One region of the Paenibacillus phoenicis genome, then DNA from elsewhere that is predicted to be linked to it. Evidence: riboswitches for the same ligand, from Rfam matches in the RefSeq annotation. Region 1 holds a riboswitch; each other region holds the start of a gene.
The links. Region 1 has a riboswitch for thiamine pyrophosphate ahead of U9M73_RS10125 (thiamine phosphate synthase). Riboswitches for the same ligand answer to the same signal wherever they lie in the genome.

Region 1 (4,927 bases):
TCATCAATCTCATCCAGCAACCCTTCTTTTTCATACTAGCGGATGTAGAGTCCGCCCCAGCGGGTTCACGGTTGCTTGGTGCCGGCGACGAAGGCATTCAGCTTCGCGAAATCGCTGCTGTCATCGGGCGGCAATTAAACGTGCCTGTGGTCAGCATCACACCGGAAGAGGCTGATGCCCATTTCGGTTTTCTTGGTGCCATCAGGACACTATTTTGCTTAAAAAAGCAGGGATGCCCCAGAAGCCTTTAACGGCTCTTGGGACATCCCCTTTCTACCTGTTCGTTAGAAAATCGTAGGCACCATACCCACGTTACGATATTTTAAGCTCCGCTTTCGTCTGGAAACGACCCCGCTCCTTAATCGGAAGCGGTAATCCCAGCTTCTGCAGCTCAGCGTATATCCAATCCGCGTGGTACTCATAGACGGTTTCGATCTTGTACTGCTGCTCTTCACTACGGTTTCCTACCTCTGCTGAGTCGCTCCGTTCATGATCGGCCTCGACCAGCAACAGTCGATGCTCGGCAAGCAGCTGCTGCAAAATCACCAAATGCTCATAGATATGGCGATAGGATTCAATTTCTTTGCCGATGTGCTCCATCGATTCGCTGAGATCTCGAGTCAGATGGAATTCCTCTTTGCAAAGCTGATAATATTTCTCCAGGCAACCTAGCTCCGCACGAAAACTCTCCAAATCGACGACTTCCCGGCACTTCGTGATCTGCCCGAATAAATCGGCCATCCGCTTAGCGACGGCTTTCCGCGCCTTTTCCAAATCGGCCTCATGTTTAGGGGGGAAGACGACCAAATTGACGATCACAGCAACAGCAATACCAACCAATGTGTCTGTGATCCGGTTAATCCCATAAAAAATCGGACTTTCACCCGGCTGAAGATTCAACATGATAGCTAAAAAAACGATACACCCGATGGATATTGACTTATTCCATTTCAGCAAATTGCAGACATAGATTACGACGATGACGCCTAACGCGCAATACACCGCGTTCCCAGGCTCAATCATGGCGAAACCTGCACCCACGATCGCCCCAACAAACGTCCCCATCGTCCGATGTTTCCCGGCCGTAAATGAGTTGGTGACCGAATTTTCCATGGAAATGATCGTTGCGATCGCGGCGTAAAAAGGATACTCCAGGCGCAATAACGCTGCAACGATCACACACAAACAGATGGCTAGCCCTGTCTTGAGATTGCGTAAACCAATCGTCCATTTCAATCTCATCACTCCCCAATCAAGCTCCGACCGTATTATAGAGGATGTTTTTAATTCGCTTCAATTTAATTAAACATCACAAAACGGCTATTTTTGCGATAAATCGTGACATTTTCATGAAAATTTCTTGGAAACGGCTTAAAGCAGGCAGCTTAACACCAATCCAATTCAACGGTTGTAATTATCTGGATCCCCGTGTATAGTAAACATGACAATTCTAAATCGATCGACACTAGGGGAGCCGCAAGGCTGAGATGAATCGAAAGATTTGGACCCTTTGAACCTGAACGGGTTAAGACCTGCGTAGGGAAGTGGAGCGTAAAGCATGTATGAACCAGAACATAAGTCTATTTAGGCTTATTCCTTCTGTTGCTGAACTTAGCCCCCTCCTTGCGGAGGGGGCTTTTTTGCATTGGATTTCTAACCTGAGAGGGGATGAATATGACGAGCCAAAAATTAACGCTAACCGCACCCGAACTGCATCTGATCTCCATCTCTCCCATCCACGTATCCGAACTGCTCAGGGTATCCCTCAAGGCCCTTCCCTACTTGGATTACATTCATGTGCGGGATAAGCAGCTCACCGCGAAAGGTCAGCTGGAGATCATTCAACAAATGTTCGAATCAGGCATTCCGCTGAACAAAATTGTCGTGAACGATCGGCTGGACGTGGCCTTGGCCGCGCGGGCAGTGAATGTCCACTTAGCCGGCCATAGTCTTCCGGTGGACTCCGCTCGTCCGTTAGCCAGCGGGATGCGCTTGGGCAGGTCGGTTCATTCGGTGGAAGAAACGGTGCAGGCCGCCGTAGATGGAGCGGATTATTGCCTGTTCGGACATGTGTACGATACCTCCAGCAAACCCGGACTTCCCGGCAGAGGGCTGGAGGCATTAACTGCTACGGCGAAGGCTTGCCCGGTTCCGATGATCGCCATTGGAGGCATCCGACCGGATCAAGCGGGAGAGATCATCCGCTGCGGCGCTCAAGGGATTGCCGTCATGACAAGGTTGTTTCATGCACCGGACCCGGCAGAAGAAGCCCAAGCATATCGCGAGGCAATGCAGACAGCTTGGCTGGAAAGGGGGTGAACCACGTGCAGGTTCGTCTGAATGGGAAAGAGACGACGATCAACGAAAGCTGTGTCACACTGGCCGATTTATTAGCAGAGCCCCCATGGAAGGACCGAAAGCTGTTGGTTGAACTAAACGGTACAGTTATACGAAAGGAAGACTATGACGTGACCCCGTTATCGGATGGGGATCGTATTGAGCTAGTCCATTTTGTTGGGGGAGGTTGATCCTATGCAGGACTTATTCCATATTGGCGGCAAGGCTTTGTCCAGCCGTCTCTTTATCGGTACTGGCAAATATAATCGCAATACCTTAATTCCCGAAGTGATCGAACGTTCAGGAGCAGAAGTCATCACCGTCGCTTTAAGAAGAGTGAATCCCGATTGGGAGGAGGAAAATCTGCTGCATCATATCCCTTCGCATATGACGCTGCTGCCGAACACCTCCGGCGCCCGTAACGCGGAAGAGGCGATCCGCATCGCCAGATTGGCTAGGGCGGCGGATATGGGCAATTGGATCAAACTGGAGGTCATCCAGGATCAACGTTATTTGCTGCCAGACAACGTGGAAACCATTAAAGCAACCGAGGTATTGGCCGCGGAAGGGTTCGTTGTCCTTCCTTATATGAGCCCGGATTTGTCAGCCGCTCTCCGGTTAAGGGAGGCTGGAGCCGCTGCCGTCATGCCACTCGGGTCACCGATTGGCAGCAACCGCGGTCTGCGGACGAAGGAATTGATTCAGATCCTGATCGAGGAAGCAGGCCTGCCGGTGATCGTGGACGCCGGGATCGGCAAGCCGTCAGAGGCAGCGGAAGCAATGGAAATGGGCGCAGCGGCTGTCCTCTTAAATACGGCGATTGCAACCGCCCGCGATCCGCTGGGCATGGCTGAAGCGTTCCGCGCAGCCGTTATAGCCGGCAGATTAGCCCATCTGGCCGGGCTGGGACCGGTGGAGCAAAACGCGGTAGCGTCTTCCCCGCTAACCGGATTTCTGGATGAAGTGAAGGCCTAAGGGATGAGCTTCTATGACAAAATCCAATCCTGGGAAGGCTTCCCCTTTCCACAGCGGCTTCAAGGTTACAGCGATGCAGATGTATGGCGGGCGCTTAGCAAGCCTAAGCTTGATGCGGAGGATCTGCTAGTCTTGCTGTCACCAGCGGCTGATCGACATTTGGAGGAGATGGCCCAACAGGCACAGCGGATCACCCAAAGCCAATTCGGGAACGTGATCCAATTGTTTACCCCGATGTATGTGTCCGATTATTGTGTGAACCACTGTGAGTATTGCAGCTTTAGTTCGATCTATGATTTTCCACGAAAAAAATTAGACATGCAAGAGGTCGAACGGGAAGCTGAGGCGATTGCGGCAACCGGGATCCGTCATATCCTGCTGTTAACCGGTGAATCCCGCAAAGATTCCCCGGTCGAATACTTAAGAGACTGCGTGAAGGTGCTGCGCAATTATTTTTCATCCATCGGCATTGAGGTGAACCCGCTGTCTGTCTCCGAATATCAGGAGCTAGCTGCGGCAGGCGTAGACAGCCTGACGGTATTCCAAGAGGTCTACCACCGGGAAACGTATGCCAAACTCCATATCAAAGGCCCCAAGCGCAATTATCGAAATCGGCTGGATGCCCCGGAACGCGGATGTGCTGCAGGTTACCGGGCCGTGAATATCGGGGCATTACTTGGCTTGTACGATTGGAGACAGGAAGCCTTCTTTGCCGCCATGCACGCGGATTATTTGCAAACCAAGTATCCAGGTTGTGAGATCAGCTTATCGATTCCGCGCTTCCGCCCTTTTCTCGGAGATTACGAACCGGATGCCCAGGTGACCGATCGGGCTTTGGTACAGGTGATGCTCGCCTACCGTCTCTTTCTGCCGCGGGCCGGGATCACCTTATCCAGCCGGGAGCCTGCCCGGTTACGTGACAGACTGGTTCGCCTTGGGGTGACCAAGATGTCAGCTGGTGTATCCACGGCCGTTGGGGGCCACTCCCAAGGGGGCGGCACCCCGCAGTTTCAAATATCCGATGAGCGTAGCGTAGCCGAAATCCGGGAAATGCTCTATCAAAACGGACTGCAGCCTGTGTTTAAAGACTGGGATATCTTAGTCCCAACTGAAAGCTAGGGCGAACATCAATCGAGCCGGACCTTCCCTGCATCCAGGGAAATGTCCGGCTCTTCTTCTCATCTATATCAGCGAAAAATCGACACGATCCATTCCGCCAGCGGTTTCCCCAGTATAAACCCGCAGGTGAATCGGTTCCGTGATATTTTCAGCAGCACATGGAAACAGGAAGCTTAACGAAGAGGCAACCGCCGGAACGCCAATAAAATAAGCAGCAGCATCCCAATATATCCAAACATGGGGTACAGGTATGTTAATAAGGAAGCAAAACCAGCCTGGCTAATCACAAAGCAAGCAACTAAGATGATCAGCATGGTCATGTTTTTGGGCACCTGATAGAGGCTTTGCAGCTGTCGCGTGACGCCAAAGACATTGCCGATCAGGGTCGTAAATATCTCGCCATAGAGCACTAACAGAAACAGCACATGCAGAAACGGGCCGAGGTCGCGGACGATGACCGCCATCGGAATCTCGTAACTAAGCATTTCAGGCATCC
Region 2 (4,927 bases), 2.2 Mb from region 1:
AACCGGCCTCTTCATGTTTGTTGTGCCGGAAACGCACATTCCTCTCCTGTGGGGCGTAATCGCCTTCGCTTTCGGTTGGCTCCTGTTCTCCTATCCGTTGATTCGGACAACCAAGTTCGAGAACATCGGCGGCGAAATTTACGCGGAACGTTCCCGCAGCTTTATCTTTATCCTGATTGGACTGCTTGTCGTCCGTCTCTTGCTGCATGAGGCCGTAGAACAATACGTCTCCGTCATGCAAACCGCGGCGCTGTTCTTCCTGCTCGCTTACGGCATGATTATTCGCTGGCGGCTGTATATGCTCAAGCAATACCGGGCAATGACCGGGAATACCGCCTCCTCATGATTCACGAAACCGTTGCAGCACCTCAAACATATTAAATTTTCTATATAGATGCAATCCTTTTATGGAGATTTTATTTTTACATCACTTTCCAATCTATCACCCGGATGAATACAACAACAGCCGTACTCGCATGAAGCGAATACGGCTGTTGTTGCTCACCGCGCTCTCCGATTCCGGCAGCAGCTTTCGCCTATGCCTTCTTGGACGACGATCTTTGATCGGAGCTTGGATTGCTCAGTTGAGGGAGCATGCGCATCCCCATGACCATCTCGGACGAGCAGAGCGGACATACGGGGCTATATTCAAAGGTGAAATTGTCCCGCATCCACCCGTTGCAGTCATCGCTAGTGCAGGTCCATACCGGCGTATTTTCCTCAGGAATTTCCTCTAACGTCTTTTTACGGTAGTTCATAAATTCCCCTCCTCTTCAAGGTGAACGTTCCAACCAGGTGAATCGATGTAATTGTTGCAGCTTTATATGTACCATCAGAAGCGGACTTCTGAAAAATTAACCTCATGAATGATCTTCGCGAAGAAAAACTGCCCTTAATGCGAGCACGCATTAAGAGCAGTTCCTAACTAACTTACAGTTTTACAACGTTCTCGGCTTGCGGGCCGCGGTTGCCTTGAACCACGTTGAATTGTACGCGTTGGCCTTCGTCGAGGGTTTTGAAGCCTTCGCCGGTGATTGCGCTGAAATGAACGAATACGTCATTTCCGCCTTCCACTTCGATGAAGCCAAAACCTTTCTCAGCGTTAAACCATTTCACTGTTCCGGTTTCCATGGGGAATACCTCCTGTTTCAAGATTAACATGATTCATTTTTTTAACAGAAGTCGCTCAATAAAGGCTGACCCTTATTGAACATGCACCACTTGTATAAAAAAAATTCACACATTGAAAAAAGTTCCAGTTTTATAAAGTGACACCCTTTTCAATGCGTGAATGATATCCTCTTTCAAAACCATGATTTGAACTCATTATATCCTTTTGCCAGATAAAAAGCAAATCCCCTGGTTTTTGCAAGCTGGTCCGGAAAGACTGGACAAATCCAGTTGGCGAAAACTATAATGACAGATGTAATCTGCAGTCATATTGTTCAGGGGTGCTGGAATTGGCCGGCTGAGAGTGTATCCCTCCAAGATACTGACCCTTCAACCTGATCTGGATAATGCCAGCGTAGGGAGCCATACCATGGTGATGAACTTATTTTACATGTCATTTCCATTGCCTATTGCGTCCCGGATCCGGGACGTTTTTTTGTATCCGGAAGTTGGAAGTTACGCTTAAGGACGCACATCCAGGGTTATACCAAGAACAAGCTGCGGAAATCTACACCAACGAAGGAGAGTAGAAGTCGTGAAAGTTCAAGTACGTACCGCACTGGCCATGTTTCTCGGTTGCTTGCTGCTGATATTGTCCGCCTGCGGCGGAGCGAATGGGAACAGCGCCGGGAAGGCGAAAGCCGGAAACCCAAGCGGGCAAAATACCGAAGCCGCCGCACCAAATCAAGGTTCTAACACAGAGCTGCAAGATGTTAAAGTCGTGCTCGACTGGAGCCCGAATACGAACCACACCGGGCTTTACGTCGCCAAGGATCAAGGCTATTTCGCCGAGGAAGGGCTGAATGTGGACATCCTCCTGCCCGGTTCCGGCGGTGCTGAGGCGATGGTTGCCTCCGGAGAGGTGCCGTTTGGCGTCAGCGTGCAGGAGAACGTAACTCAAAGCCGGATCCAAGGCGTCCCGCTCGTCTCGATTGCCGCGATCATTCAGCACAATACGTCCGGCTTCGCTGCCCCCGTAGACAAGAATATTAAATCGCCTAAAGACTTCGAAGGCAAAGCCTACGGCGGCTGGGGCTCTCCGGTGGAACAAGCGGTGATCCAATCGATCATGGACCTGCAAGGCGCTGATGTCAACAAGGTGAAATTCGTTAATATCGGGGATGCCGATTATTTTACGGCAGTGAAGCGGGATATTGATTTTGCCTGGATTTTCTACGCCTGGACAGGCATTGAGGCCGAGCTGCGGGGCGAGCCGATCGACATGCTGTATGTCAAGGATTTCTCCGAGAAGCTGGACTACTACACCCCGGTACTCGTGACAAACGAGAAGACGGTCAAGGACAACCCCGAGCTGGTAAAGGCTTTTATGCGGGCCGTGTCTAAAGGTTACAATTATGCGATCGACCATCCGGAAGAAGCGGCGCAGATCCTGTTGAAAGCCGTACCGGAGCTCGACAAGGACCTGGTGGTGGCCAGTCAAAAATGGCTGAGCCCGAAATACAAGGACGATGCTCCGCGCTGGGGCGAGCAGAAGAAAGAAGTGTGGCAGAACTACTCCGATTGGATGTTTGATCGCAAGCTGCTGGAAAAACCGCTTGACGTAGATGCCGCTTTTACCAACGAGTTTTTGCCAAGCGAATAATTTACTATACTTTAACCCAATGATGCCAAATCCCTATTCGAAAGGATGAACCCACCCATGCCAAACGCGTTATTAAGCATTCAGATCATTCCGAAGACACCCAACGGCGAAGACGTCATTCCCTATGTAGACCGGGCCATTGAAGTGATTCAAGCATCCGGGGTCAAATATCAGGTGAACCCCCTGGAGACGACCATGGAGGGGGATCTCGACGAGCTGCTGGCCATCGTGAAGAAAATGAACGAAGCCGTCATTGAGTTCGGCAGTACGGGCATCATTTCGCAAATTAAAATTTCGTACAATCCCAAAGGCGTCAGCATGGATAAGCTGATTGAAAAATATCGGCCATGAATCTCCGCAGCCTTTGGCACAACATCTGGCCGCCCCTCGTGGCGGTCATCTTGTTTTTGCTGATCTGGCAGGGCGCTACCGCCTGGTTCCACATCGAGAAGTGGATTCTCCCCAGCCCGGTGGATATCGGTCGTGAAGCGGCTGCCGGTGCGGCCAGCTTAGGGGAACACACGGCGGCGACGCTGCGGCTGATGTTTATCGGCTTTGCCATCGGGACGCTCGTAGGCTTGCTGACGGCGTTTGTCCTGCATTATGTCCCGTTTCTGAAGGCGTCGCTATATCCGCTGATCATCCTAAGTCAAAACGTGCCAACCATTGCGCTGGCGCCGCTGCTGATGATCTGGTTTGGATTTGGCATCCTGCCGAAGATTATCGTCATTACGCTCGTCTGCTTCTTCCCTGTCGCCGTGGCGGCCATGGACGGACTGAGCCGCACGGATCGGGCGATGCTCGATTATATGCGAATGATCGGTGCGTCCAAGGCGGATATTTTCCGCAAGCTGGAGGTGCCCTACGCGATCCCTTCGATCATGTCCGGGGTGAAAATCGCCGCAACGTACAGCGTCATGGGGGCGGTCATTGCCGAGTGGATCGGCGCGGACAAGGGCATCGGCTACTATATGATGCTGCAGAAGGCGTCGTTCCGCACGGATAAGATCTTTGTCGCCATCGCCATCATCGTGGCGATCAGCCTCGCGATGTTCGCCTGCGTCGCTTTGTTGGAAAAATGGCTTGTCCGCTATAAACCGGCGAACGACCGGAGATAGGGCAGCTTACGGAAAGGAAGGCTTGGTTCATGAGCGAAGCATCAACGCATAGAGATAACGCCATCCCCGCGCTGGAGGTCCGGCAGATCCATAAAACGTTCCGCGACCGACGCCGGGAGGTCCCGGTCCTTCAAGACATTTCGCTGCGGGTGCCGGCCGGCGAATTCGTGTCGATCATCGGCCCATCCGGCTGCGGCAAAAGCACGCTGTTTCACGTCATCGGCGGCCTGACTGCGCCGGATCAAGGCGAAGTGCTCCTTCAGGGACGCCCAGTCACCGGCCAGCGCGGACATATCAGTTACGTGCCGCAGCAGCCGGCGTTATTCCCTTGGCGGACGATCGAGGAGAACGTCGTGCTGGCGCAGGAAATCGCCGAGGCCGGAAGCCGGAGCTCCCGTGCGGACATCCAGCACTGGCTCCAAAAAGCCGGGTTAAGCGGGTTTGAACGGGCTTATCCCCATATGTTATCCGGCGGCATGCAGCAGCGAGCTTCGTTCCTGCGGGGCCTGCTCGCCCCCCAGGAAGTGATGTGCCTGGACGAGCCGTTTAGTGCGCTGGACGCCTTAACGCGCAGCGAAATGCAGCGCTGGCTGCTGGACATTTGGGAAGAGAATAAGCGCTCCGTCCTGATGATTACGCACAGCATCGAGGAGGCACTGATGCTCTCGGACACGATTGTTTTATTTTCAAACCGGCCAGCCCGTGTGCTGCATACCATTCAGGTGCCGTTTCCCCGGCCGCGGCGCGAGGAAATGACGGAGGATCCCGATTTTATGCGATTAAAACGGGAGATTGCGGCCATGATGGCGGCGGAACAACGCAAAACAGCAGCAGGAGGAGTCTGAATCAGACTTCCTCCTGCTGCTAGAAATCCATCGCAACCTCAGTAACCTCCACCTGATCCACATCCAGCATCAGTTCGACCCAGCGTTGCAGATGCTTGGCTTCCCCTGCAAAGGCGATCAGCCAGGTCACCGATTCGATGGATTCTAAAGGTTCCGCCGGATCTGAGAGATTCGGCGTCCGGTCCAGCACC
Region 3 (4,927 bases), 550 kb from region 1:
TTCTGCGCATGGATGGTTCCCCCTCCGATTGTTTGACATTCAGCTTACGCCGGAAATTGACAAGAAAAAAGAACCAATTTTATTAGCTTTGTACCATGCGCTTCGTGCGGCGATGGCCCTCGGCGGCCGATGCCGGATTGCTGCTGTACGCCGAATGGTGCCGCTCGCCGGAGGAATACCAGGCGTTCCGCCAAACTGCGGCCGCCCGCGGCGTCCTGTTTCGCGATGCGGCGATCTACCGGATCACTCCGGTGCCACCGGCAGCCTGCTTTGTTTTTTTTCATTTGGACGAACCGACGCTCATCGAGGGTGTATTTCGAATGAAAGCGGCCTGGGGGGATATTTAAACCCGTGCGCTTTAAAGGTATAATAAAGGTGATAAACTTGTCCTCGTTATTAAAATAGGAGGGCAGGATACTGTACGGATCAGGCAAAATGATGCGTTTGTAGTTTTTTTATGGGGGGGAAGGACATGCTTCACGTTTCACCATCATCATTTGAATTGAAGCCGGCATTCGCCAAAATCGTATGCGAACCCGGTTGGAAATGGCACAAGCGGGAGAAGCCGTTGCAGAATTATGATCTCTTCTATGTGTGGAGCGGTGAAGGTACGGTTGTCCTGAACGACCAACCCATTCCGGTCAGTAAAGGCAGCTGCTTCCTGTTCCGAAAAGGGGATCACACCAGTGCCACGCACAACCCGCAGAAACCGCTGGTGCTGACGTACATTCATTTCGACGTCCATGAGCCCGTGACGGAAGTGCCGGGTCCCTACCGCGTACTGGAGGATACGCTGGATTTCGAATATATGTTGTCTCGTTACGTCCGTTTATTCTTGATGAAAGCCTATGCCGCCGAGGAGGAGGCCCAGCTGATTCTCAAGCAGCTGTTGATCCATTTGCTGCGGGAGGAGCGGCAAGTGCCGGTGGAGAAGAAGGTCAGCAACCAACTGCATGAAGTGATTCATGAAGTGGCGAATTATGTGCTGCAACATCCCGGACTTCCCCACAAAGTGCAGGATTTGGCTGCCCGGGCGGGCTTATCCCCGCGCTATTTCTCGATTAAATTCAAGGAAATTATCGGGATGTCCGTGCAGTCTTACATCATCAAGTCAAGGATCGACCGGGCGCAGCATTTGCTCCTGCATGCCGGCATGAATGTGACCGAGGTTGCGGATGCGCTGGGGTATCGGGATATCTTCTTCTTCAGTCGCCAGTTCAAACAATATACGGGAAAAAGCCCGTCCGAAATCCGCTAAGCAGGCTACTCTAATCTAACCCAACCCACCCTAAAGTTAAATAAGCTTCATTTATCGACCGCCGGGCTTCATGCTCGGCGGTTTTTCCGCTTGCCCTGCGAACCGTCTCCTTGACCAAAGTCTAGGGAGCAAACCGGTCCCGCGCCTGTGGTGGTTCACGGGAACCTTGATATAAGCTCAGGATAGATGGAAATAGAAGGAGGACGAAAATGCGAAAGAAACGTACATCCCAAATCGCATGGCTGGCGGCATCGGCCGTACTTCTGGCCCTGGCTTCAGGTTGCGGTCCGGCGGAAAATGAAACGCTGCAGCAGCAATGGGGGCAGACCTTGGGGAATACCGTTGATTCGATAAGCCAATCGATTAGCGAGACCGCGGCATCCGTGCAGCAGTCGGTGGCGCTGGCCGCAGACGAGTGGAAGGACGATTTGACGTTCACGGGACGCTCGCATGACCTTTCGACAAGCGAAGCCATCGGCAACGCCAGCAAGCTGCAGCTGGAGAATGCCGTAGGGCGTCTTGAGTTGAAGGAAGGCACGTCCGATCAGATCGTGGTGAAAGCGACCATCCAGGCCGCGGATCTGCCGGCACGTAAGGAGAAGCTGGATACGTTGTTTGAACAGAGCGAGGTGACCGTCACCTCTCAGGGCAATACGGCTCAGGTGCGCGTGCACGCCAAAGGCGCGCCGGACCAAAATTTATGGGATTGGGCGCAGAAGGAGCTGCATTTTACCGAATTCCGCATCGATTATGTCGTTGAGGTCCCTGCCGGGATTCAGGAGTTTGAAGTCACGAACCATGTCGGGGAGATCGCGGCGAGCGGGCTTACGGGAACCTACCGGCTGAAGGGAGAGGTCGGGTCGATTCGGGTCGAGGATGCACGTCTGTCCGGGGATTCATCGATCCGTACAGCCACCGGCAGCATCAATCTAGATATTCTCACGCTGGATACGGGCGGTCAGCTTCAAGCCATCACCGATGTTGGCAGCATCACGGCAACGCTTGATCCGTCGTTAGCCTGCGATCTCGAAACGTCCAGCGAACTGGGCGAAGTCATTGGAGCCGCGAAGGGACGAAGCGAGCGGGGCGGCGGAGGGCCGTTGGTCGCGCTGGAGACTTCCATCGGCAGCATTACGGTGCAATAAAGGGGAAGAGCCGGCCGAAGCCGGCGGGCGATGATCACTGAATTAGCTTGGTTTTGCGGAGTTAAACCGGCCCAGCGCTTCGCCCATCCGTACCTTCTGTCCGGGCGCAAGTTCAGGCAATGGGGTGAAGGTGCCGTTCTGGGTGAGCAGAACGACGGTGGATCCAAACTCGAAATAAGCCAGGTCGTCGCCTTGCTCCCAGGATTTTGCCGAAGGGTCGGTGTACTGGATGCTGCTCACGTTCATCGCGCCGACCTTCACGAGGGCGATTTCCCCATAGTCGTGGGAAATGTAAGTGATCAAGCGTTCGTTTCGGCACAACACCTTCTTCATATGGCGCATGCCAAAATCGTTCACCGGGTAGACCCGGCCTTTGATGTGCTCGCATTCCAGCTTCTTGCCCGTCACGGGTGCGTGAATCCGGTGATAATCGGTAGGACTCAGATAAAGAACAAAGGCGTAACCGTGTTTGTACAATTCTACACGAGGGGAGCCGTCCAGCAGCGCTTCCAAGGAATAATCCTGTCCTTTGACGTTCAAGATCGTGCCGGATTGCACCTCGCCCATAAACGTAATCAGCGCGTCCACTGGACTGATCATCACTCCCGGCTCCGCGTGCAGCGGGCGCATGCCCGGCTTTAATTTGCGGGTGAAGAACTCGTTTAACGTGCGATATTCCCGAAGCTCCTTCTCCGCTTCATGCAGCGGAATGCCATACGATTTTGCGAAAAAAGGGATCATTGCTCGGCTAACCCCCGAATGGGAGAACTTGCCCATCAACCGGGATAACCATTTCCGGGAGGAGAGCTCTGTCATCCATTTCATCCATGTCGCGGCCAAATCGCATCCTCCTAGTCTGTCCAGTAATGCTGCATTGGTATTGATGAATTCGTTGCCACTTCCGCTTATCTTGACACAGAATCAGGCCGAAATCAATACAGGACGGGTAACTCCTAGTTTACAGATTTGTACAAATTTAGGCTTGATGCCTGGGCGGAGTTGGTGTATGTTTATATCAATCGCATAGGGATACGGGGGCTTGAGCGAATCAGGCTGAGATAGCGGCATATTGCGCCGCGGACCGTTAATCTGATCTGGATAATGCCAGCGTAGAGAATCGATCGTCCGGGACTTTTTGTGCCTACGTGCGCCCCCGTGACCTGACCGCCGTCTGAGCTTATTCAGGCGGTTTTTTTTACGATGCGAGGATTTAAACCAAATGATCAAGAGGAGAGATGAAGATGTCGGAGGTTGTTCAAAAAAGAACGGGGCGTGGCCTCAAGCTAAGCGATGTGCTGGTGACGGTGTTGGTTTCGTTGGTGCTGGGCGTGGTGTATCACTTCTGGAGCTCGGTGTACAATTTGTTCTCCCCCCTGTTCTTCCAGGCCGATGAACTGGTGTACGGAATGTGGTTCCTGGCTGCAACGCTGGTGTTCTTGCTGATCCGCAAACCGGGGGTGGCGTTGATCGCGGAGGTCGCTGCGGCCCATGTGGAAATTTTGTTCGGCAGCGAATGGGGAGTTCAGCTGATTCTTTACAGCGTGCTGCAAGGCTTAGGGGCGGAGCTGGTGTTCGCTGCGTTCCGGTATCGGAAATTTTCCGGCTCCGTTGCTGCATTAGCCGGGATCGGAGCTGCCGTGGGTTCGGTTATCCCGGATTTCTTCTACGGATATGTGCAGGATTACGAGCCATGGCTCTTGACCGCCAAATATGCGATGCGGGCCGTCAGCTCGGCGCTGATCTGCGGGTACTTCGCTTATGCCGTCGTGAAGGCCGTAGAGGCGACAGGGGTTACGACGCTGCTGCGACCGGTTGATCCGAAAGACTATGCGGCGTTGAATGACTGATGCGGAAGGAAACGACGGCAGCTGAGGTCCGGGAGCTGCGGCTCAAGTTCCCGGGTGAAGACCGGTTTGTGTTTAAGGATTTGGATTTCTCGGTGCGGCGCGGGGAGCATGTGCTGCTGCTGGGTCCCAGCGGATGCGGCAAATCGACGCTGCTCCAGGTGCTGAGCGGCATCATTCCAGACTTGGTAGAGATTCCGATGCGCACGTCCGCGCAGCAGCTTCCCTCGTCGTGGCGCTTTCTGTTCCAGGATCCGGATACGCAGTTTTGTATGCCTTATGTGGATGAGGAGTTGGCTTTTGCCTTAGAAAATTTAGGCGTGCCGAAGCAGGATATGCCCGCGCGGATGCAGGCCGCATTGGCCAAGGTGGGCCTGGACCTGCCTGAGATCCATGTGCCGATCGATTCGCTGTCCCAAGGGATGAAGCAACGGTTGGCGCTCGCATCGGTGCTGCTTGGCGATCCGGAGGTGCTGCTGCTGGATGAGCCTTCGGCTTTGCTGGACCCGCAGGGCCGCGAGCAAATCTGGCAAGCGATCGCCAAGGTGGCCGAGGATCGCACCTTGATTATCGTGGAGCACCGGATCGAGGAGTTGACGGCACTGGGTCTCGTTGACCGCGTCGTGTTGTTTGGACCGGACGGGCAGGTGCTGGGCGAGGGGGCACCGGACGTAGTGTTT

Region 2: linked by a shared signal. The riboswitch ahead of U9M73_RS20520 (ABC transporter substrate-binding protein) and the one ahead of U9M73_RS10125 (thiamine phosphate synthase) in region 1 are both predicted to bind thiamine pyrophosphate.
Region 3: linked by a shared signal. The riboswitch ahead of U9M73_RS12695 (ECF transporter S component) and the one ahead of U9M73_RS10125 (thiamine phosphate synthase) in region 1 are both predicted to bind thiamine pyrophosphate.

Annotation. Positions count from the first base shown of each region.
Region 1 is NZ_JAYERP010000001.1:2,139,585-2,144,511, forward strand. Features, by position in the region: gene U9M73_RS10120 (FUSC family protein) at 313-1,236, opposite strand; TPP riboswitch at 1,458-1,560, shown strand; gene U9M73_RS10125 (thiamine phosphate synthase) at 1,675-2,319, shown strand; gene thiS (sulfur carrier protein ThiS) at 2,325-2,528, shown strand; gene U9M73_RS10135 (thiazole synthase) at 2,533-3,312, shown strand; gene thiH (2-iminoacetate synthase ThiH) at 3,316-4,431, shown strand; gene U9M73_RS10145 (YkvI family membrane protein) at 4,605-4,927, opposite strand, start outside.
Region 2 is NZ_JAYERP010000001.1:4,385,815-4,390,741, reverse strand. Features, by position in the region: gene U9M73_RS20535 (CcdC family protein) at 1-346, shown strand, start outside; gene U9M73_RS20530 (cold-shock protein) at 537-758, opposite strand; gene U9M73_RS20525 (cold-shock protein) at 931-1,131, opposite strand; TPP riboswitch at 1,438-1,550, shown strand; gene U9M73_RS20520 (ABC transporter substrate-binding protein) at 1,736-2,773, shown strand; gene U9M73_RS20515 (MTH1187 family thiamine-binding protein) at 2,831-3,124, shown strand; gene U9M73_RS20510 (ABC transporter permease) at 3,121-3,891, shown strand; gene U9M73_RS20505 (ABC transporter ATP-binding protein) at 3,921-4,736, shown strand; gene U9M73_RS20500 (hypothetical protein) at 4,756-4,927, opposite strand, start outside.
Region 3 is NZ_JAYERP010000001.1:2,693,456-2,698,382, reverse strand. Features, by position in the region: partial or broken gene U9M73_RS12720 (pyridoxamine 5'-phosphate oxidase family protein) at 1-10, opposite strand, end outside; gene U9M73_RS12715 (hypothetical protein) at 105-347, shown strand; gene U9M73_RS12710 (helix-turn-helix domain-containing protein) at 473-1,258, shown strand; gene U9M73_RS12705 (DUF4097 family beta strand repeat-containing protein) at 1,468-2,403, shown strand; gene asd (archaetidylserine decarboxylase) at 2,446-3,243, opposite strand; TPP riboswitch at 3,425-3,536, shown strand; gene U9M73_RS12695 (ECF transporter S component) at 3,645-4,250, shown strand; gene U9M73_RS12690 (ABC transporter ATP-binding protein) at 4,250-4,927, shown strand, end outside.